DNA from 4 places in the Micromonospora sp. NPDC005205 genome. Region 1 is predicted to be linked to each of the others. Evidence: riboswitches for the same ligand, from Rfam matches in the RefSeq annotation. Region 1 holds a riboswitch; each other region holds the start of a gene.
The links. Region 1 has a riboswitch for cyclic di-AMP ahead of ABZU43_RS01395 (NlpC/P60 family protein). Riboswitches for the same ligand answer to the same signal wherever they lie in the genome.
Positions count from the first base shown of each region.

Region 2: linked by a shared signal. The riboswitch ahead of ABZU43_RS24430 (hypothetical protein) and the one ahead of ABZU43_RS01395 (NlpC/P60 family protein) in region 1 are both predicted to bind cyclic di-AMP.
Region 3: linked by a shared signal. The riboswitch ahead of ABZU43_RS03745 (hypothetical protein) and the one ahead of ABZU43_RS01395 (NlpC/P60 family protein) in region 1 are both predicted to bind cyclic di-AMP.
Region 4: linked by a shared signal. The riboswitch ahead of ABZU43_RS15100 (C39 family peptidase) and the one ahead of ABZU43_RS01395 (NlpC/P60 family protein) in region 1 are both predicted to bind cyclic di-AMP.

Region 1 covers NZ_JBEXHV010000001.1:295,768-301,287, reverse strand. Annotated here, with positions in the region: gene ABZU43_RS01405 (pyridoxamine 5'-phosphate oxidase family protein) at 1-309, opposite strand, end outside; gene dcd (dCTP deaminase) at 407-985, shown strand; gene ABZU43_RS01395 (NlpC/P60 family protein) at 1,046-2,023, opposite strand; cyclic di-AMP (ydaO/yuaA leader) riboswitch at 2,100-2,235, opposite strand; gene ABZU43_RS01390 (peptidoglycan recognition family protein) at 2,469-4,451, shown strand; gene ABZU43_RS01385 (NlpC/P60 family protein) at 4,507-5,520, opposite strand.
Region 2 covers NZ_JBEXHV010000015.1:43,096-48,615, reverse strand. Annotated here, with positions in the region: gene ABZU43_RS24440 (AAA family ATPase) at 1-1,954, shown strand, start outside; gene ABZU43_RS24435 (cation diffusion facilitator family transporter) at 2,061-2,978, shown strand; cyclic di-AMP (ydaO/yuaA leader) riboswitch at 3,097-3,228, shown strand; gene ABZU43_RS24430 (hypothetical protein) at 3,285-4,298, shown strand; gene ABZU43_RS24425 (hypothetical protein) at 4,440-4,940, shown strand; gene ABZU43_RS24420 (SRPBCC family protein) at 5,065-5,520, opposite strand, start outside.
Region 3 covers NZ_JBEXHV010000001.1:778,029-783,548, forward strand. Annotated here, with positions in the region: gene ABZU43_RS03735 (MarR family winged helix-turn-helix transcriptional regulator) at 1-275, opposite strand, end outside; gene ABZU43_RS03740 (carbonic anhydrase) at 502-1,227, shown strand; gene ABZU43_RS03745 (hypothetical protein) at 1,284-2,303, opposite strand; cyclic di-AMP (ydaO/yuaA leader) riboswitch at 2,308-2,438, opposite strand; gene ABZU43_RS03750 (YibE/F family protein) at 2,605-3,981, opposite strand; gene ABZU43_RS03755 (copper-translocating P-type ATPase) at 4,398-5,520, shown strand, end outside.
Region 4 covers NZ_JBEXHV010000007.1:20,049-25,568, forward strand. Annotated here, with positions in the region: gene ABZU43_RS15085 (acyltransferase) at 1-251, shown strand, start outside; gene ABZU43_RS15090 (hypothetical protein) at 345-827, shown strand; gene ABZU43_RS15095 (hypothetical protein) at 961-1,731, shown strand; cyclic di-AMP (ydaO/yuaA leader) riboswitch at 2,016-2,156, shown strand; gene ABZU43_RS15100 (C39 family peptidase) at 2,389-3,237, shown strand; gene ABZU43_RS15105 (alpha/beta fold hydrolase) at 3,361-4,107, shown strand; gene ABZU43_RS15110 (hypothetical protein) at 4,163-5,461, shown strand; gene ABZU43_RS15115 (CDP-glycerol glycerophosphotransferase family protein) at 5,493-5,520, opposite strand, start outside.

The sequences.
Region 1 (5,520 bases):
CACCCGGATCGGATCGGTCACCGGGCGGGCGTGACCCGCCACGTACGCCTCGTCGTCGCTCTCCTCCGCAGGGAACGAGTGCAGCGCGTAACGGCCGTCACGTTCGAGGTCGCGGCGCTTGGGCGAGTCGATGATGAAGCAGAACAGCCCCTCGGCGGTGATGACCGGGGAGACCGGATGGACGCGGGGCCCGCCGTCGGCACGGACCGTGGCCAGATAGCCGAAGCCCGGCCCGTACTGCTGAAGGAGAACGCGGATCCCGTCGGCGAGTCGGGGCTCGTCGGCGGCGAATTCGGACCAGGAAGCCATGTGGGCATTCTATCGAACAAATGTACGAGTAGCGACCTCGACGCGCTGGTCCGGCACCGAATCCGGCCACTTCCGGCAACGCGGCTATGGTGGTCCGATGCTGCTCTCCGACCGTGACCTGGTCTCCGAGATCAAGGCCGGCACGCTGGGCTTGGAGCCGTTCGAGCCCACCCTGGTCCAACCCTCCAGCATCGACGTCCGACTCGACCGGCTGTTCCGGGTCTTCAACAACCACCTCTACACCCACATCGATCCGGCCATGCAGCAGGACGACCTCACCTCGGCGGTCGAGGTCCCCGACGGCGAGCCGTTCGTGCTGCACCCGGGGGAGTTCGTGCTCGCCTCGACGCTGGAGGTCATCTCGCTGGGTGACCAGCTCGCCGGCCGGCTGGAGGGCAAGAGCTCCCTGGGCCGGCTCGGGCTGCTCACGCACTCCACCGCCGGTTTCATCGACCCAGGCTTCTCCGGTCACGTGACGCTGGAACTCTCGAACGTGGCGAACCTGCCGATCACCCTGTGGCCGGGCATGAAGATCGGGCAGCTCTGCATCTTCCGGCTCTCCTCGCCGGCCGAGCACCCGTACGGCTCGGTGGTCTACGGCTCGCGCTACCAGGGCCAGCGGGGGCCGACACCCAGCCGCGCCTGGCAGCACTGGCGCACCTGGCCCACCCGCTAGGACCAGAACGACGAGGGCCCGCCGCGACGGGATCGCGACGGGCCCTTCGGTCACACTGGGTCAGCCTGGACGGCCGTAGCTGTGGATCGGGCCGTCGTCGACCTTCTTCATCTTGACCGGTTGACCGGCCTGCGAGGCGTGCACCACCCAGCCGCCGCCGACGTACATGCCGACGTGGTGGATGTCGCTGTAGTAGAAGACCAGGTCGCCGGGGCGCAGGTCACCCTTGCTGACGTTCTTGGTGACCCGGCTCTGCGCGGCGGCGTTGTGCGGCAGCGACACGCCGGCCTTCGCCCAGGCGGCCAGCATCAGCCCGGAGCAGTCGTACGAGTTCGGGCCCTCGGCACCCCAGACGTAGGGCTTGCCGATCTGCGCGCAGGCGAACTTGACCGCGGTACCCGCGGCGCCGCCGGGGTAGCTACCCGGGCAGGGCGCCGGGCGCAGCGGACCGCCGCCACCGCTGCCGTACACCTTCAGGCGCAGCTTCTGCAGGCGGTCGATCTCGTCGTTGATCTGCTTCTTCTTCGCCGCCAGCTGGGCTTCCGTGCGGGTCAACTGGGCCACCATCTCGTCCAGTGGCGCCTTCTGCGCGGCCAGTTGGTCGCGCAGGTCGGCCACCTCGCGGACGTCCTTCTGCTGGTTGTGCGCGAAGCGGTCCAGCATTTCGAGCTGGCCGACCACCTCGCTGGGCGACCGGCTGCCCAGCATCGCGTTGACGGTCGAGACGTTCTCACCCATGTAGGCGCGTACGGCAAGGGCGCTGACCTTGTCCATCGCGGCGTCGACCTGGCGCTCGAGCGGAGTGATCCGGGCGGCCAGCGCGTCTGCCTGCTTGCGCTTCGCGGCGAGGTCGATGCGGGTGGCGTTGTGCCGTTCGATGATCGGTTCGAGCTTGTTCCAGTCGGCGTCGATCTGGCGCTCGATCTCGGCGACGGAGGGGTCGGCGTGGGCCGCTGTGGCACTGCCGGTCAGAACGACGGCGACGCCGGCCAGCGCGGCGAGTGCGGTGGTGAAGCGGGACCAGCGTGGACGCGGCACTATCGACGCCGGGCCGGCTGATGCCGACCGCTCGGACGACGGCCGCGGGGCATGGAGTGCCACCGGGGTTCCGTACTCCTTCTTCCTGACCGCCTACCGGGTTAGCTGACGGGTTCGGGCGGGAAGTCGGCGCCCTACCGCAGTGGCTGCGGATTCACCCCGAGGGACCTGGGTCCCCGGTTCGCTCGGAAACGACTCGGCGGTGTCGGTCCGTTACCGCCCGGGGTGGGCGGAGCTGCTGTCGGGCCGACAAATGACCAGAGTAGAGACGCCCGTTACCGATCCGCAACCCGTGCGGCCGTGACACTCCGTACGGATTGGATGAGGTCACCGACCGTGTGAAGAATTCTTTCCCCAAGCTTCGATAGATGGAAAGGTATTGACGCGAGCTCCCGGACGGCGCGATGGTGATTTGACCTCACTCCGCGAGAATCTAGGGGGTTCGATGCACCATCCAACCCTGTCGACCGGCTGGCGCGCGCTGCTCGCCGCCACCGTGGTCGCCGCCGCGACCACGGTGCCACTCTCCGTCGGCCCGGCCGCTGCCGCGCCCACCACCGACCGCCAACAGCAGTACGCCGACGCGGCCACCGAGTACGGCGTACCGGCCGTCGTGCTGCTCGGCGTCTCCTACCTGGAGTCCCGTTGGGACACCAACGCCGGCACACCGAGCACCAGTGGCGGCTACGGCCCGATGCACCTGACCGACGCACGGCACGTGGCCGCCCTACCCGGACGCGGTCACCACGACACCGGTGCCGAGGACCCACGCGGTGACGGCTCCCGGCCGGCCCGGGTGCCCGCGCCCCGACCGGTCGAGGCGCCCGCCCCGTCCACCGCCGCGTTGCAGACCGTCGACGCCGCCGCGGCGCTGACCGGTGCCGCCCCCGAGGCTCTGCGTACCGACGCGGGCCTCAACATCCGGGGTGGGGCGGCGCTGCTGAGCGCGTACCAGAGGGATCTGGGCGCGCCGGTCGGCGCGGACACCGACCCGGCGGCCTGGTACGGCGCGGTGGCCCGCTACTCGGGCGCGGACAGCGCCGACGCCGCGGCGGCCTTCGCCGACGAGGTCTTCACCACCATCGGCGCGGGCGAAGCCCGGGTGACCGACGACGGCCAACGGATCACCCTGCCGGCCCGCGCGGTGCGGCCCGAACGTTCCTGGCTGGACCGGCTGGGCCTGCGCCGGCTGGCCCGCCCGGACGGGGTGGAATGCCCCCGCACCATCTCCTGCGAGTGGATCCCGGCGCCCTACGAGGCGTTCGGCGACGGGGACTACGGCAACCACGACCTCTCCGACCGGCCCGCGCGGCAGAAGATCGAGTACATCGTCATCCACGACACCGAGGCGAGTTGGGCCACCACCCTGCAACTCGTCCAGGACCCGACCTACGTGAGCTGGCACTACTCGCTGCGCTCGGTCGACGGGCACATTGCCCAGCACGTCAAGACGAAGGACGTCGGCTGGCACGCCGGCAACTGGTACGTCAACGCGAAGTCGATCGGGTTGGAACACGAGGGCTTCGCGGCGCAGGGCACCTGGTACACCGAGGCGATGTACCGGACCTCGGCGAAGCTGGTCCGGCACCTGGCGCTGCGGCTGGGCATCCCACTGGACCGCCAGCACATCATCGGCCACGACAACGTGCCCGGCACCATCCCCTCCACAGTGCGGGGAATGCACTGGGATCCGGGCCCCTACTGGGACTGGACGCACTACTTCGACCTGCTGCACGCCCCTCGACTGGACACCGGCACCCCGGCCACCGGGCTGGTCCGGATCGACCCGGACTACACCACCAACCAGCCGGCGTTCACCGACTGCGTCACGGTGGGAGTGCCCTGCGCGCCGCGCGGCTCCTCGGCGGTGGTGCTGCGTAGCGCACCGTCCGCTGACGCGCCGCTGGTCAACGACATCGCGCTCCGCCCGGACGGCAGCCCGAACACGATGGCGGTGTCGGACCACGGGGCCCGGGCGTCCGCCGGGCAGACGTACGCGTTGGCCGGCCGGCAGGGCGACTGGACGGCGATCTGGTACCTCGGGCAGCGGGCCTGGTTCCACAACCCGACGTCCGCGCCGACCGCCAGTTGGACCGTCGGAGTCGTGGCGACGCCGAAGCCCGGAAGGGCCACCGTTCCGGTGTACGGACGGGCGTACCCGGAGCAGTCCGCGTACCCGGACGGGGTGCCCTACCAGGCGATCACGCCGCTGCAGTACACGCTGGCCGCCGGGCAGCGGTACGCCGTCGGCGCGGTGCTGGCCGGCGAGTACTACCGGGCCAGCACGTTCGACGGCTCCTCACCCGGCGACTGGACGGTCATTCGCGGCAAGAACCGGTACGCGCAGATCCAGTTCGGCCACCGGATCATGTACGTCGACCTCGCCGACGTGCAGCTGGTGCCCTCCCCGGTGGGGGCACCCCGCTGAGAACCACGACGGCCCCCGGTCGGTGACCGGGGGCCGTCGTGTCGCGCGAGGTCGATCAGCCAGGTCTGCGGAACCCGGCGATGGGCATCGTGGTAATGCTGGACACCTGCACCGGTTTGCCGGCGCGTGGCGCGTGCACCATCTGGTTGTTACCCAGGTACAGCCCGACATGACTCAGGCCGGAGAAGAAGAACACCAGGTCACCGGGGCGGGCGTCGGCGCGCGAGATGGCCTTGCCCTCGTTCCACTGGTCACCGGTGTGGTGCGTCAGGTAGATCCCGGCCGCCTTGTAGGCGTACTGGGTCAGCCCCGAGCAGTCGAACGAGTTCGGCCCGGTGGCACCCCAGACGTACGGCTTGCCGACCTTGCCGCAGGCGGTCTTGATCGCGGTGCGGGCCGCCGCACTGAACACGCCGTTGATGGTCGGGCAGGCCGCCGTCTTGACGGTGGTCTTGGGCATCGACGCCTCGAGCTGCTTGATCTCGGCGTCGATCTGCTTCTTCTTGGCCGCCAGATCGTTCTGCTGCTTGGTCTGGGTGACGATCAGTGCGTCCAGCTTCTGCTTCTCGCCGTCGTACTTGGCCCGCACGGCCAGCACGCCCTCGACCTCCTTGCGCTCCTGCGAAGCGAGCCGGTCGAGGATGGTGAGCTGCTCGGTGAGCGTGTCCGGCTTGGCGCTGACCAGCAGCGCGCCGATGTCGTGTGACGGGCCGGAGATGTAGTAGCGGGAGGCGAGGTCGCCGACCCGGTTGAGCGCCAGCTCGCTCTGCAGCGCCAGCGGCTCGATCTTCTTCTGCAGGTTCGCCGACTTCTGCCGGTTGACCTTCAGCTGCGCCCGGACCTTGTTGTACTGCTCGATGGTGGGCTCCAACTGCTCCCACTTCTTGTCGATCTGCGCCTCGATCTCGTCGACCGTGGGCGCGGCATGTGCCGGCGCGGTCAGCAGACCGGCGCCGACCGCCGCAGCGGCGACCAGGATCAGCACCCGGTGCGCGACGCGACGCAGGCCACCAGAGCGAGCAGACGCAGACAGGTCGTGACGATGAGGGGGCATGGTTGCCACCGGCAC
Region 2 (5,520 bases), on a different contig from region 1:
CGCGATGGTCTTCCACGCGGCGCAGCGGCGGCACACCCTGGACGCCGAGCACGAGGGGCTGGTCTTCGGCCGGCTGGACCTGCGCGACCGTCAGGTGCTGCACGTCGGGCGGCTGGGGATCCGCGACGAGAACGCCGTCACGCTTGTCGTCGACTGGCGCGCGCCGGCCGCCGCCGCCTTCTACCAGGCCACCCCGGCGCAAGCGCTGGGCGTGGTGCGGCGGCGCACGATCCAGTCCCGCGCCGAGCGGGTGACCCGGATCGAGGACGAGTTGCTGGACCCGACCGACGCCCCCGAGGGGATGACGGTCGTCGGTGACGGCGCGTTGCTGGCCACCCTGTCCAAGGCCACCGGCCGGGGCATGCGCGACATCGTGGCGACCATCCAGCGGGAGCAGGACGAGGCGATCCGCTCGCCCGGCTCCGGGGTGACGATCGTCGCGGGCGGTCCCGGCACCGGCAAGACCGCTGTCGCCCTGCACCGGGCCGCGTTCCTGCTCTACTCCGACCGCAGTCGCTACGCCGGCGGCGGCATCCTGGTGGTCGGCCCGTCGTCGGTCTTCGTCGAGTACATCGGGTCCGTGCTGCCGTCGCTCGGTGAGGACACCGCGACCCTGCACTCGCTGGGCACCCTCTTCCCGGGGATGACAGCCACCCGCCCCGACCCGCCCGAGGTGGCGGCGGTGAAGGGCTCGCTGCGGATGCGTCGGGTGCTGGAGCGGGCGGCCCGCGACGCGGTGCCGGGCGGCCCGGGTGAGCTGCGGCTGCTCTACCGGGGCACGCTGCTGCGGTTGGACCGGGTCGCGCTGGACCGGGTCCGGGACCGTGCGCTGCAACGCGGGGCACGGCGCAACGAGGTGCGCCGGGCCGGTTTCGACGGGGTGTTCGCCGCGCTCTGGGCGCAGGCCCGTGAGCTGAGCAGCGGTCGGCTGCCGGAGCAACCGGCCTTCGAGGCGGAGATCGCCGAGCGGTCGGAGTTCCGGGAGTTCCTCAAGGCGTGGTGGCCTCGGCTGCACCCCCGGCACGTCCTCGGCTGGCTGGCGCAGCCGGATCGGCTGCGCCGGTACGCCAGCGGGATCCTCTCCTCGGCGGAGATCCGGCTGCTCAACGCCGCCTACCGGAACCTGGACTCGGCCGGGCTGACCATCGCCGACGTGGCACTGCTGGACGAGTTGGACGCGCTGCTCGGCAAGCCCGCGCAGCCGGCCCGCGCGCGACGCGACCCGTTCCAGCTCGCCGGCGGCGTCCGTGAGCTGAGCACCCTCGGTGAACGGCAACGGGCCGCCCGCGCGGCGGCCCGGGAGCGCCCGGAGGACTACCGGGACTACGCGCACGTGGTGGTGGACGAGGCACAGGACGTCTCACCGATGCAGTGGCGGATGATCGGTCGACGCGGCCGACTGGCCTCCTGGACCGTGGTGGGCGACCCCGCGCAGACCGCGTGGACCGGCGATCCGGAGGAGCTGACCCGGGCCCGCGACCAGGCGCTGGGCCGGCGTAAGCGACACGACTTCACGCTCACCACCAACTACCGGAACTCGGCGGAGATCTTCGCGGTGGCGGCGGCGGAGATCCGGCGGCTCTACCCGGACCTGCCGCTGCCGACCGCCGTCCGCTCCACCGGGGTCGAGCCGGTGGAGCTGGTGGTGCCCCCGACGGGCTTGGAGACCGCGACCGTGGAGGCCGCCGCCGGCCTGCTGGCCGAGGTGGAGGGCACGGTCGGGGTGATCACGCCGGTCCCCCGCCGGGACGAGGTCGCCGGTTGGCTGGGCGCGCTCGGCGCGCCCAGGTTGCAGGTGGTGACCAGCCTGGAGGCCAAGGGCATGGAGTACGACGGGGTGGTGCTGGTCGCCCCGAGCGAGATCCGGGCGGATCCGGGCGCCGGGGTGCGCACCCTGTACGTGGCGCTCTCCCGGGCCACCCAGCGTCTCACCACCATCGACCCGACCGGCTGACGTGTGCGGACTGCCGCCGGCGGAACGCCCTGCCCGTACACTTGCATACATAGCGATGTGAGCATACATTTGACCGGGTCCCGACCAGCAGCGGAAGGTGGTTCTCGTGGGCGCAGGTCATGACCACCACCATGGGTCCGTCGCCAATGCCGCACACCAGCACCGAGGTCGACTCTGGGCGGCGTTCGGGTTGCTCGCCACCCTGATGGTGGTCGAAGCGGTGGTCGCACTGCACACCGGCTCGCTCGCCCTGCTCTCCGACGCCGGGCACATGTTCACCGACGTGCTCGGCATCGGGATGGCGCTCGCCGCCATCACGGCGACCCGGCGGGCCACCGGCGACCCGCAGCGCACCTTCGGGCTCTACCGGCTCGAGGTGCTCGCCGCGCTGGCCAACGCCGTTCTGCTCTCCGGCGTCGCGATCTACGTGGTGGTCGAGGCGATCCGCCGCTTCGGTGACCCGCATGAGGTCATCGCCGGCCCGATGCTCGTGGTGGCCGTGCTCGGCCTGCTCGCGAACATTGCCGCATTCGCGCTGCTGCGCGCCGGAGCCAAGGAGAGCATCAACCTCCAGGGCGCCTACCTGGAGGTGCTCGGTGACCTGCTCGGCTCGGTCGGCGTCATCGGCGCGGCGCTGCTCATCACCGTCACCGACTGGTGGTGGGCCGACCCTCTGGTCGCGGTCGCCATCGGCGTGTTCATCCTGCCGCGCACCTGGCGGCTGGCCCGCGCCGCCATCCGCATCCTGGTGCAGGCCGCCCCGGAGCACCTCCAGGTGACCGCCGTGCACGACCGGCTCGCCGCCGTCCCCGGTGTCGTCGAGGTGCACGACCTGCACGTCTGGACGCTCACCTCGGGCATGGAGGTGGCCTCCGCCCACCTGACCATGGCACCGGGCGCGGAGGTCGGCGCGGTGCTCACCGCAGCACGTACGGCCCTGCACGACGACTTCCGCATCGAACACGCGACCTTGCAGATCGAGCCTGGCGCCGCTTCTGGAGCCTGCGGCTCCATCGAATGGTGACCGGTTCGTCGATTTCCGTGGTGACGCACGCACCGTCCGTCACATCGGCTGCAGCGGCCCCACCCGCACCGGTAGGCTCGGTCCCGGCCGTCACCAGGCGGCGCCCTCCCGGCGCCGGTGGCGGTCGCCGCCTAATCGCCCACCTGGGCGAACCGGGGAACCATGTTCCTGGGGTGTATCCGCGTCAGCGGTAGGGATCTTCCGTCCCGAACCCGTCAGCTAACCCGGTCGGCGGCTGACGGAAGGACATGCGCAGTGGCACCAGCACGACCACCCGCCGCCCGACTGGCGGCCCTGATCGTCGCGATGTTCGCCCTCGGCGTCGCGCTTCCGGCCGGCACCGCCTCGGCCGCTCCCCCGACCGGCCTGCGAGCCGCCGCACCCGACTCCGACGAGGAGGGCGGCACCCCGGCGTTGCGGGCCCAGCTCGATGCGGCCAGCAAGGGCTACCTGGACGCGAAGCGCGCCCTGGACACCTCAGTGCAACGGCAGAAGCAGCTCGGCACCCAGTTGGAGACCATCGAGGTCGAGATCGACCAGCGCAACGGCAAGGTCGGCGAGATCGCCGAGGTCGCCTACCGCACCGGCCGGCTCGGTGCGGTGTCGGCGCTGCTCAACAGCAACACCCCGGAAGGCTTCATGGACCGGGCGGCCGCGCTGGACGCGGTGGCGGCCAACGAGGACCGGGTGCTGCGCGACCTGCTGGACACCAAGGACAAGGCCAACCGCACCCGGGTCGCCCTGGACGGCGAGATCAACGAACAGCGCAAGCAGGTCGCGGTGATGGCCAAGCGCAAGGAGCAGGCCGAACGGGCCCTGACCGTGGCCACCACGCCCAAGCCGCAGACCACCGCCGACGCCGGCTCCAACCGCGGCACCTCCAGCGCCAACGCGAAGGCCGCACCACGCAACTCCGACGGCTCCTGGCCCTCCGAGTCGTGCAGCGTCAACGACCCCACGCCGGCCAACGGCTGCATCACCCCGCGCACCCTGCACGCGCTCAACCAGGCCAAGGCCGCGGGATTCACCCGGTACGTCTCGTGCCACCGCCCCAGCGGCTCGGGTGAACACCCGAAGGGCCGGGCCTGCGACTTCGCGGCGCAGAAGAACGGCTTCGGCGGCGACGCCACCGGCGGCGACAAGACGTACGGCAACAACCTGGCCGCGTACTTCATCCGCAACGCGGACCGGCTCGCCGTGCTCTACGTGATCTGGTACAGGCAGATCTGGCTGCCCAGCAGCGGGTGGAAGTCGTACAGCGGGGCGGGCGGCGACCCGTCCAGCGACCACACCAACCACGTACACCTGTCGGTCTACTGACCCACTCGTCGTGATGCCTGTGAGCCACTGGATGGCTCACAGGCATCACGTGCGTCAGGGGCCGGGCTACGTCACCGGGCGTACCCCTGATGTCGTCGCTCGTCGGACGACCCGGCCGTGGCCGGCGGGCAGCATCGCGGTATGCCTCGGATCCGACCCACCACCCGCAAGGCGCTGCTCACCCTGCACCTCGTCACCTCGCTCGGCTGGCTCGGCGCCGACCTGGTGCTGCTCACCCTCGGCGTCGCCGTTCAGCGGGGTGCCGATCCGGCAGTGGTCTATCCGGTCACGGCCTTGGTCGGCACGGTGCTGTTCGCGCCGCTGAGCGTCCTGGTGTGGTTGATCGGAGTCGCCAGCTCGCTGCTCACCCCGTGGGGCCTGCTGCGCCACCGGTGGGTGCTGGTCAAGCTCGTGCTCACCACGGTGATGGTCGGGCTGGTGCTGTTCCTGCTCACCCCGACTCTGCGTCACGCCGGAGCGGTCGGCGCCGCTCTGCCCGCCCGCGATCGCGCCGACCTGGTCATCGCACCGGCCGTGTCGACCAGCCTGATGGTCATCGCGACAGTGCTCTCCACCTACAAGCCGTGGGGCCGACGTCCCACCACCCGCCCGACCCGCAACAGCGCGCCAACCCCGACCTAACGCACCCCACGGCCCGCCCCGCACACCCCGCACGCCCGCGATCTTGCAGTTACTGCGCCGACATATGGGTTCATCCCACTGATATCGACAGCCGAAACTGCAAGATCGGCGCGCCAGGGGCGGGTCAGGGGGGCGGGGTGTTGTTGGTGCGGTCCAGGGCGGCGCCCAGTCGGGTGGCGAGGGCGAGGTGAGCGGCCTGGGCCTGGCGGAACGCGTAGCGGAACAGGGGCCTCGGCGCGGTCAGGGTGATCTCGACGTCGATGCGGGTCAGGCCGTCCGGCTCGGCGCGTAGTCGGGTGTGGTTCCGCACCGTGGTGGCCGGCCACTGGCGGGCCACCATGACGATCTCGTCGGCCTCGCTGATCAGCACGTCCGCGTGGTAGGTGGTCCGGAAGCGCAGCGGACCGGCCGCCAACCGGTCGTTGATCGTGTAGCTCGCCTGGGCACCGGGCCGGGGCGGTACCCGGCGAACCCGCACGATCAGCGGATGCAGCTCGCCCTGCCGGGTCAGGTCGCTGAGCAACGCTGCCGCCTCGGCGGGTGAGCACCGGGCCTGGACGGTGTAGCTGAAGGTATCGCT
Region 3 (5,520 bases), 480 kb from region 1:
ACCTGCCGGTCGGCCTCGGCTGGGTGCCGGAACCGGCCGGCCGGGTTGAGGGTGTATTCGTTGCGTCGTCCGACCCGGGTGCGGTGCAGGTAACCGTCCGCCTCCAGGTCGGCGACGATCGCCTGCGCGGCCCGTTCGGTCACCCCGACCTCGGCTGCGACGTCACGCAGCCGGGCGGTCGGATCGCGGGCGATGGCCAGCAGGACGTGCCCGTGATTGGTGAGGAACGTCCAGTTCCGCCCACTGCCGGTGTCGCCTGTCACCGTGCTCGCCATCGTGTGACCGCCCTTCCGGATGTCCGTCTGCCCTCGCGAGAGTCTGGTCCGCCCCGCCCCGGGAAGGTTGCCCAGGGTATGGCCGGAGTCAACGTATGAAATCTAAATCACGCATACCTTGACGCATCTTACGGTGCGTGTGACGGTGGAGCACGAGCCAGCGCCCGCCGCCCGGCCGGCGGAGAGCCGGTTTGACCAGGTCAGATGCGTCGAGACGAGGTGCGGGATGAGTCATACCGGGAGCTCCGGCGGTCAGCCGGGTCCGCAGCGGATTACCGACGGGGCCACCGCGCTCAGTGAGCCGACCCGGGCGTACGCGGAACTGGTCGCCGGCAACCGGCGCTTCGTCGATGGCGCCCCACGCCACCCCAACCAGGATGCCGGGCACCGGGCCGCGGTGGCCGACGGGCAACACCCGTTCGCGGTGATCGTCGGCTGCTCCGACTCGCGACTGGCTGCCGAGATCATCTTCGACCGGGGGCTGGGCGACCTGTTCGTGGTTCGCACCGCCGGGCACACCGCCGGCCCCGAGGTGCTCGGCAGCGTCGAGTACGCGGTGACAGTGCTCGGCACCCCGCTGGTGGTGGTGCTCGGTCACGACTCCTGCGGTGCGGTGCAGGCCGCCCGGGAGTCCGCCGCGACCGGTACCGCGCCGAGTGGCCATCTGCGCGCCGTGGTCGACGCCGTGCTGCCCAGCCTGCGCCGGGCCGCGGACGAGGGCGTGGACGACATCGACGGCATCGTCGACATCCACATCGCACAGACCGTCGAGACGCTGCTCGGGCAGTCGCCCGTGCTGGCCGACGAGGTGGCGCGGGGGCGGTGCGCGGTGGTGGGCGTGTCCTACCGACTGGCAGCCGGAGCGGTACGCCCGGTGGCCGCCGTTCCGGCCGGCTTCACGACGTTGACGACTCCGGCCTCGACCGACCCGGCCGCGCCTGCCACCGTCTGACGCGACGAGGGCCGCTCCGCGTTACGCGGAACGGCCCTCGACGGGGATCGTGCGGGTCAGAGCAGCGACATGTGGACGTGGTCGGTGTGGTTCGACGGCCCGCTGTACGAACTCCAGCCGGTGGCCGGGAACCAGATCTGCCGGTTCCAGATCACGTAGTAGATGCCGAGCCGGTCGGCGTTACGGATGAGGAACGCGGCGACGTTGTTGCCGTACGTCCGGGTGTCGTTGTTGTGCCACGGGGAGAACCCGCTCTTCTGTAGCGACCAGTCGCAGGCGCGGCCCTTCGGGTGCTCCCACGGCCCGCCGGGGCGGTAGCAGCCGACGAACCGGTTGAAGCCGGCCGCCTTGACCTCCTTGTACGCGTGCAGCGTGCGCGGCGTGATGCAGCCGGAGGTGGTGGGGTCGTTCTCGCTGCACGACTGGGCCTTCCAGTCACCGTCGGCAGTGCGACCCGGGCCGATCTTCGCGACCTTGGAGGTGGCATCCACCAGGCCGCCGGTGAAACCCTTGCCGCCGACGAGGGAGAGCGCCTTGTCGGCCTCGCTCTTGCGCTTCGCCATCAGGGCGGTCTGCTTCTGCTGCTCGCGCACCTCGGTGTCGAGGGCCAGCTTGGCCTGCTCGGCGCGGGCCTTCACCTCGTTGACCTCGGAGAGCTTCTTCTCGTTGACCATGTTGATCTCGTCGAGCAGCCCGGCGCGCTGGACGAACGAGTCGGGCGCGTCGCTCTCCAGCAGCATCGCGACCGCGCCGATCCGGCCGGTCCGGTACGCCTGTGCGGCGATCTGCCCGACCTGCGGGGCCAACGCGTCCAGTTCGGCCTTGGCCCGGTTGACCTCCGCCGCCAACTCGCTCTGCCGCTTCTTGGACTTGTCCAGCTTGGACTTCGCGGCGGAGTAGTCACGGTTGGCCTGCTCGATGACGTCGTTGAGCAGCTTGGGCTCGCCGTCCTCCTCGTGCCCGGACGGTGTGGGGTTCGTCGGGGCGGCGTGCGCCGGGAACGGCCCGGCGAACACGGTCAGTGCGGCGATCACGGCCACCACGGGTGTCAACCAGCGGCGTAGGGGTGCCGTCACAATGTTCCCTTCCGTCGACCGCCGACCGGGTTAGCTGACGGGTTCGGGGCGGAAGTGGCCCCTACCGCTGATGCGGATTCACCCCAGGTACCTGGGTCCCCGGCTCGCCGGTTGGCGATTGGGCGGTGGCACCGCAGACGCCGCTTCGCGCCTTCATCGGTAACCGGCAGCGAGGTTACCCGAGAGTCGACCGGCTGAGCTACGCCTGGATGCCGACCAAAAGCGTCATTTCGCCATAGCGTTGAGTGACCAGTGACGGGGTTCTCAGGGTGGATGCCCGATCTGGTCACGCTGAGGAGTGTCACCATGCCGTATCCGTGCTCCTGTTCGACTTCGGCCACCGGTCGGTGGCCTCGGGTGGGGGTGCGGTCCGCGTCCGGTCCGGTTCGTCGGAGCCGGCCGTTCGCGGTGAGCTGAGTGCGGCCAGTGCCTCGCTGCGGTCCGGCTGGGGCCGGGGCTGGGGCGCGGGAGCGTCGGTGGGCGCTGAGGCGTCGCTGCGCCCGGCGGCGGTGACCACCGCGGCCAGCCCGGTGGTCAGCGGCACGGCGGCGATCAGACCGAGGGTGGCGACCGCGCTGCGGACGATCTCCTGCGCGAGGAACTCACTGGTGAGGATCTGCCCGATCGGCCGCGAGTCGGCGGTGAGCAGGAGCAGCAGGGGCAGTGACGCACCCGCGTACGCCAGCACGATGGTGTTGACAGTGGAGGCGATGTGCGCGCGGCCGACCCGGGTGGCGGCACGGTAGAGCTGCAACCGGGTCAGCCCGGGGTTGGCGTTCGCCAGTTCGGTGACGGTGGCCGCCTGGGTGACCGTCACGTCGTCGAGTACCCCGAGTGACCCGATGATGATTCCGGCGAGCAGCAGTCCGTGCAGGTCCACGTCGCCCTGGAACATCGACAGGGTGGTGGCGTCCTCGCTGCCGAAGCCGGTGAGGTGGGTCGCGGCGGTGGCGATGGTGGCGAGCACGCCGGTCAGGACCAGGCTGCCCAGGGTGCCGAGCACCGCGACCGAGGTCTGTGCGGTGACCCCGTGGGTCAGATAGAGCACCACGAACATGATCAGGGCCGCGCCGACCACCGCCACCAGCAGCGGTGACCTGCCGGCGCTGATGCCCGGCAGCACGAAGGTGAGCAGGATGGCGAAGCTGGCGGCCAGCCCGGCGAGCGCGGCCAGACCTCGCCACCGACCGAACGCGACGATCGCGGCCGCGAAGATCACCGCCAGCCACACCATCGGGGTGCCGCGTTGGTGCTCGGCGATGTTCCAGTTGCTGGTGGCGGGATCGGTCGGGTCGGCCAGCTCGACCAGGACCACCTCGTCGCCGACCTCGACCCGGGGTGCGCCGGGCCCGTCGGGCACCGGAGTCCGTACCTGCTGGCCGGCGGTCGGCCCGTCGTCCACCCGCACGTCGACAGTGCCGCACCGCCCATCGCCGACCCTCGGTGTGCCCTCGGGGACCGACGGCGCCGGCGGGCACGGCTCGCTCACCACCCGTGTGACAGTGCCGGGGTAGCGCGGCACGTCGGCACCACCATCGGTCTGCGGTGACCCGCCGCGCGGCCAGAGCAGCACCGCGGCCAGCACGGTGGCGACGAAGAGGGGTACCACAGTCACGACGAGGATCCGTCGCACCCGAGGCGGGGCGGACGGAGCGGGGTGAGTGTGGTCGGCGGCCAAGGTGAGACTCCCAACGATCCGGTGCGGGATACGGGTCAGCGGGCCGGGCGGTTCACCGTTGCGGTGGAAACGCGGCGGACGGCGGGGCGGATCGCTGCCTGATGACCGCTTGATCACGGACGGTCAGTGCTCGGCCCGGTCGGCCGAGGGCACCGCCACGACGTGGCGGCGCCGGTGCCCGACTGTGCAGCGGCATTCGGAGGGCCATCGGGGGAGATGCTAGCCAGCCCCTCCGAGGGTTGCAGGTCGCGGCGGAGTGTCGGGCGGCCGAACCGCTCGCGCGGCGGTCTCCGGGGCGGCATGTTGGAGCCATGCCCGCTCCGTCACCGTCCGGCCCCGACCGACCGCGACACGCCGAACCCGTGCCACACGACAAGCATTCCGGGCACGACAAGCACGCCGGACACGATCCGGCGATGTTTCGCCGCCGGTTCTGGGTCTGCCTGGTGTTGACCATCCCGGTGGTGCTGACGAGTCATCTCGTGTCGGGTCGGCTGGGCCTGAGCGGGGACGTCGTCCCCGGTCAGGGCTGGGTGGGCCCGGTGCTCGGCTCGGTGGTGTTCTGGTGGGGCGGTTGGCCGTTCCTGGTTGGCGCGGTTCGAGAGGTCCGGGACCGGGCGCCCGGGATGATGCTGCTGGTCGCGATGGCGATCACCGTCGCGTACGCCGCGTCCCTGGCGACCAGCGTCGGCGTCTTCGACCTGGACTTCTGGTGGGAGTTGGCCGCGCTGGTCACCATCATGCTGCTCGGGCACTGGCAGGAGATGAAGGCCATCGGACAGGCCCGGGGAGCGCTGGCGGCGCTGGCCGCGCTGTTGCCGGACGAGGCCGAACGGGTGCCGGCGGACGGGCGGGTCGAGGCCGTGCCGGTGACGGGCCTGCGGATCGGCGACGTGGTGCTGGTCCGGCCGGGAGGCCGGGTGCCGGCGGACGGCCGTGTCGTCGAGGGCGGCGCTGAGCTGGACGAATCGATGATCACCGGGGAGTCGCGGCCGGTCGTCCGGACGACTGGCGACCGGGTGGTGGCCGGCACCGTCGCCACCGACTCGGCGATCCGGGTGCGCGTCGAGGCGTTGGGTGAGCAGACCGCCCTCGCCGGCATCCAGCGGATGGTCGCCCAGGCCCAGGCTTCCGGTGGACGGGCCCAACTGTTGGCCGACCGGTTCGCCGCCGCGCTGTTCTACCTGGCCACCGGCACCGCCGTGCTGACCGTGCTGGTCTGGACCGCGCTCGGTCAGCCCGACGAGGCGGTGGTCCGTGCGGTCACCGTCCTGGTGATCGCCTGCCCGCACGCGCTGGGTCTCGCCATCCCGCTGGTCGTCGCGCTCTCCACCGCGCTCGCTGCACGGTCCGGGATTCTGGTCAAGGACCGGTTGGCCCTGGAGCGGATGCGGACCGTCGGCGCCGTGCTCTTCGACAAGACCGGCACGCTGACCCGAGGCGAGCACGGGGTGACCGACCTGGCGACGGCGTCCGGCGTCGAGCGGAGCGAGGTGCTGCGGATCGCGGCCGGTGTCGAGTCGGATAGCGAACATCCGT
Region 4 (5,520 bases), on a different contig from region 1:
CGGCCGTGGTGCTCGGTTTCCTGGCGGTGAACCTGATCCTCGCCGGGTTGCTGCACCGCTTCGTCGAAACTCCGATGATGCGCCGGCTCGCGCCGCGCCGCGCGGCCCGTCCAGCGCCCGTCCCGCGACAACGCCCGGCCGGCGACGACGACGCGCGAGACCCCGCGAGCACCGCCCGCGGCGAGGTCGACGGACCCGCCGACGAGGCCGGTCAGGCTGGCGGTCGATCAGCCTACGTCGACCTGCGCTGACGGCGTCCACCCTGGTCAAAGGGGGTCGGCGCGGCGTGATCCGACACGCCCGTGGTCGATGCGCACGGGTTGGCGCGACGGTAGCGTGGGGACGTGCTTCCGGTCGCGTTCACCTGTCCGCTGTGGTGGGTGGCGCGCTGGGCGACTCGGGTGCTGACCAGCCTCGCCGTCGTCGCGGCCCTGGCGCTCGGCGCAGGCCCGGCCACGGCCGCCACGTCGACGCCTGGCACGGGGCCCACGTCGAGCGTGGTGCCGACCACTGTCGCCGGCTCGCTGGCGGCCTCCTGCCGACACGCCGCGCCAACGGAGTCAACCGTCATCTACGCCGGCCGTGCGCCGGGCGACGCTGGTGCCGACGCCACCGGCTCGGGGGCACTTGGCGCGGCCCGTCCGGCCGCAGCGAAGGCCACCGAGGAGTCGGTCCCGACCTGGTCGGTCGACGCGCCGGTGGCGCTCCCCGGCGATCAGGGCACCATCGCGGCCGGCGTGCTGCCGGCCAGGGCGGCCGAATCTGACCGGCTGCCCCTCGTCGCCAGTGCGAGCGGTCGGGCTTCCCGGGCCCCACCCGGGCGCTGAGCCACCGGGACGACCGTCCCGCCGCCGCGCCCTGTCGACCCACCCGCTCCCTGACCCGCCGACCCGTGGCCCGCCGTGGCCCGCTGGTCGGCGCGGCTTTCCATCGCACTGCTCTCTCCCCGAGGTGCCGACCATGGAGACCGTCGTCTTCTACCAGTTCGTGACCGAGGTGCCGCGGGCCGCCGCCATCTGGTCGACGCTGTTCCTGCTGACGCTGGGCCTGCTCACCGTGCTGGCCGCCCGCCCCGAACGGGCCCGGCCGACCGGCGATCCGGTCCCGGCCGGGCTCACCGCTCAGGAGCTGGCCGACGCCGAGGCCGTCGACAGGCGCCGCTACGCCGAGGAGGTGGCCGTTGCCGCGGCCCGCGCGGCCACCACCGCCCAGCGGCGGCGTGCCGCCTGGCTGGCCGCTCAGGAACAGCTGGAGCAGGCCTGGATCGGGTACGACGAGGCGGACGCCGCCGCGCGTCGCTTCGCTGGCGCGGGGGCACTGCCCACCCCGCAGACCCCACACACCCCCGCCGAGTACGCCGCCCGGGAACGCTATCTGCACCGGGCGGCGATGGCGGCGTACTGGCGGGGCGACCTGACCATGGCGCAGCTCGGCGACGTGTTCGGGCACCGGCGCGGTTGGGATCCCCGGCGACACCCGGTCGAGCAGGAGGTGCTGATCAGCCGGGTGATCCGGGATGCGCGGTCGACCGACTACCAGGTGGCCGCCGACCGTGAGCGGGTCGCCTGGCGCGACGCGGAGTTGGCCGCCGAGTCGGCTCGTGCCCTCGCCGAGGAGGCGTACGCGGCGGCGGCCCGGCTCCGCCCGAGCGTGGTCCCCGCGCGCCGCACGGTCGCCGGGACGTTGCGTCCCGCCGTCGTGGCACTGTGGCGCCCGGCCCGGGTGGGTTGAGCCCAATCCGTTATGTGAGGCCGGTCACCCATTCGGGAAATCGGACGTCCGACGCGATCGACGGGATTGTTCCCGCGATTGTGGCCGCGTTCTTTACGGCCTGTCCGGTTGTCGCCCCTAGGCGTCGCCGTAACTGGTTGTCCCATCGAGTCACATCATCGGCATTACGCGCAGAAATTGTGGCGCCAATTGGGGTTTACGCAGGTGAACCTGGCTTGGCAGGGCGTTGAGACGCCAGTAGTGTCGTCCCGTCCGGTGCGGTAACCGATCGCAAGACGCGACGCCGCATCGACCCGCTTAATCGTGATCTACGAACCGGGGACCCACCAGTAAGTCCGGGGTGAATCCGCGAGCCACGGCCCGCGGTAGGGCGTCTTCCCGCCCGAATCCGTCAGCTAACCCGGTAGGCGGTGTCGGAAGGAGTCCCATCCTCGTGCAGCACCTTTCCACCCCTCGGTTGTTCCCTCGCCTCCACGGCGCGGCGGTGCACCCGCTCAATCGTCGCGTGACGGTGAGCTGACCCCCCGGGTCATCGCCTTTCCCGCCCGGCCGATCCGGGCGTTCCCCTGAGCGGTTCACACCCGCGGACCACGGTCCGCGCGCTGGCGCCTGCCCGGATGCCGGTCCGGCCCCGGTGTGCCGCTCTCCCCCCGATCCGTGGAGGACCCCGTGAAGCACACCCTGCAGCGTCAGCTCCGTCGCCTCGCCACCGAGCGCCCGTACCAGATCGTCGCCGCCTCCGCCGCAGCCCTCGCTATCGCCACCACCACCGGCGCCCTGCTCACCACTGCTGACGACGCCCCGGCCGGCCAGCGCACCGCGACCACCGTCGCCGAGATGCGCAGCGACGTCGCCGCCTCCCGCAGTGAGGCCCGGGACGCGTCCCCCTCTGCCAGCGCCGCGCCGACCACGGCCGCCCCGGCCACCAGCGCCGCGTCGCCCGCTGCCAAGGCCAAGAGCAACCCCGACCTCACCCGTAAGCCGACGCCGCCGAAGCCTCCCGCGACGAAGGTGCTCGACTACGACTACGAGGCGCAGAACACCTACTACAACTGCGGCCCGGCGGCCACCCGGAACGCGCTCAGCGCCGCGGGCATCGACCGCACGCAGGAGGAGCTCGGCGCCGAACTGGGCACCACCGAGATGGGCACCAACTCGGCCGAGGACACCACCCGGGTGCTCAACGCCGAGGTGAAGGGCTCCCCGTACCGGACCCGGATGTTCCCCGGCACGCCCAGCCCGGCCCAGATGGACCGGCTCCAGGCTGACGTGGTGAAGGCCGTCACCGACGGCCGGGGCGTGGTGGCCAACGTCGTCGGGGACGCCGTCGACACCGACGGCGGGTGGCACTCCTACGGCGGTGGGCACTACATCGCCGTGGTGGGCTACAAGGACAACGGTCGCACCGTGCGGATCGCCGACTCGGCGAACCCGGCCGACCCGTCGTACTGGATCACCACGATCGACCTGGCCAACTGGATCACCAGCCGGGGCTACTCCGCCTGACCCGGGCACCCTGACCGCCGCGGGCGCCGTCTCCCACAAGGAGCCGGCGTCCGCGGCGTTTGTCCGCCCGGCCCGCCATCGACGGCCCTCGTACCCGACCGTGAACCGTGGGAGACTGCGGCCGTGGTGGATGAAACGGGTGGTCACACCGGCCGCGGGCCGGTCCTGCTGCTGCTGCACGGGATGGGAACGACCGGGGACGTGTGGTTGCCCTGGGCCCCGTACCTTGAGCAGCACTGGCCCGGGCGGTGGCTGGCACCGGACCTCGCCGGCCACGGCTGGGCGTCGCCGCTGCCGTCGTACTCCTTCGCGGGCTTCGCTCAGCAGATCGCGCGGGCCCTCGTCCCCGACGACCGGCTGGTCGTGCTCGGGCACTCGCTGGGTGGGGTGGTCGGCCTGGCGCTGGCCGCCCGCGACGCCGGAACGCCGGTGGATGCCGTGGTCGGGCTGGGCATCAAGGCACTCTGGTCACCCGCCGAGCTGAGCCGCGCCGCCGAGCTCGCCGCCCGACCGGTGAGCTGGTTCGCCACCCGCACCGAGGCGGCTCGCCGCTACCTGCGGGTCGCCGGGCTCACCGGTCTGGTCCCGCCGGACCACCCGGTGGTGGAAGCCGGGCTGCGCCAGGTCGACGGCCGGTGGCGCCTCGCCATGGACCCCGCGGCCTTCGCCGTCGGCGAGCCCGATCTGGCCGCGCTGCTGGCGGCGACCGACGTGCCGGTGGTGCTGGCGCGCGGGGAGAGCGACCCGATGGTCACCGACGAACAGCTCAAGGAGTACGGCGTACCGGTCGCCACGCTGCCCGGTCTCGGACACAACGCGCACGTGGAGGACCCGGCGGCGGTACTGGCGCTGCTGGACCCGTACCGCTGAGGTGCGGTGAATACCGGTCGTGTGACAGCACCCTGCGACGTACGCTTCCGCGTCGATGCCTATCACTGAATCGACACTGCTCGTCAGCGTGAGCCTCAACGTCGTCGACACCCGCCTCGACGACGCGGTGCGTCGCTGCCAACCACTCGCCGCGACGCTCGACGCGCACAACCTTGAGGTGGCTCGGACCGACCCCGACGGTGCCCGCACGGGGGTGAACGTGGAGCTGACGCTCCTACCGCCCCCGCCCCCGCCCGCCGCCGCCGACGGCCAGAAGGCTGCGCACCAACTGGCTGCGCCCCTGCTGAGCCGCTTCGGGTGGGTGAACGTCGATCTGGAGGTGGGGGAGTCGGGGCGCGGCCATCCGACGCTCTTCGCGTCCGGTTCGGAGCGGACCAGGGACGGAATGACGCCGCTCAGCGTGTCCGTCCTCGCCGTGGCCGACAACGCCGACGACGCTCTGGGCCTGCCGGGAGGTGCGCCCGCCGCAGAGGCCACCGCTGCTGTCCGGCGGCTGCCCGTGGTGGCCGCCGAGGACGATGTCGTGGTGCGGGTGCGCGCCTGCCTGGAGGCCCCGAATCTCGATGCGGCGCTGACCAGCTGCCTTCCGCTGCTCGGACGGCCCGACGTGTGGTCCGCCGTCGTCCAGCCGCGGGCGGCCGAGATCGACGGGGTTTGGGAGCTGACCCTGCTCCTCGTGCTGCGGCCGGTCGGTGTGTCGCCGCGCGCACCTTTCGGACGGGCGGTGGCCGCTCTGGCGACGGAGTTCGGGCTGTCGGCGACGGAGTTGCGCATGCACCCGGTCAGGTCGTGGTCGATGGGCGTGCTGGAGGCGAGCCGCCCGCCCACGGCAGCGCCGACGGTCCAGGCTCTGTATCTGCGCGCGGGCGCTGACCCGTGCGACCCGCTCCCGGTGGACCACCCGGTGGAGACCCGGGAGATGGTGCTCCGGGGCCAGGACGGGAACGAAGTGGACGCTGTCGAGTTGTTGAACGCGATCGAGGAAGCATTGCGAGACGAGGTGCAGCTCGGGCTGGTGGTCGACGTCGTCGGTCCGGTTACGGACGCCGCAGCCGTCGTGCAGCGGCTGTTCTGGCTTGACGGCGAGGACATCGATTCGATCACAAGCGAAGTCCTCGCCGACGGACGACAGCGGATCGTGGCGAGCCTCGGGTCGACGTTCACCGCTGCGGAGGAAGCGGTGCGGGTCACCGTCGCGTCAACGGAGCTGCACCCGTGGGAGCGATCGGTGCCCGGGTCGCTCGACGGTCCCGCGACAGCCGAGTGGAAAGCGCCGGCTGGCACGTCCGGAGTCGTACGGGTGGAGGTGACCGCCGGGCGCCGGTCGGGCTGAGCTGGCCTCCTGCCTGACCCGACAGCCCGGCTCAGGCGAGGGGGGAGAGCTGTGGCGTG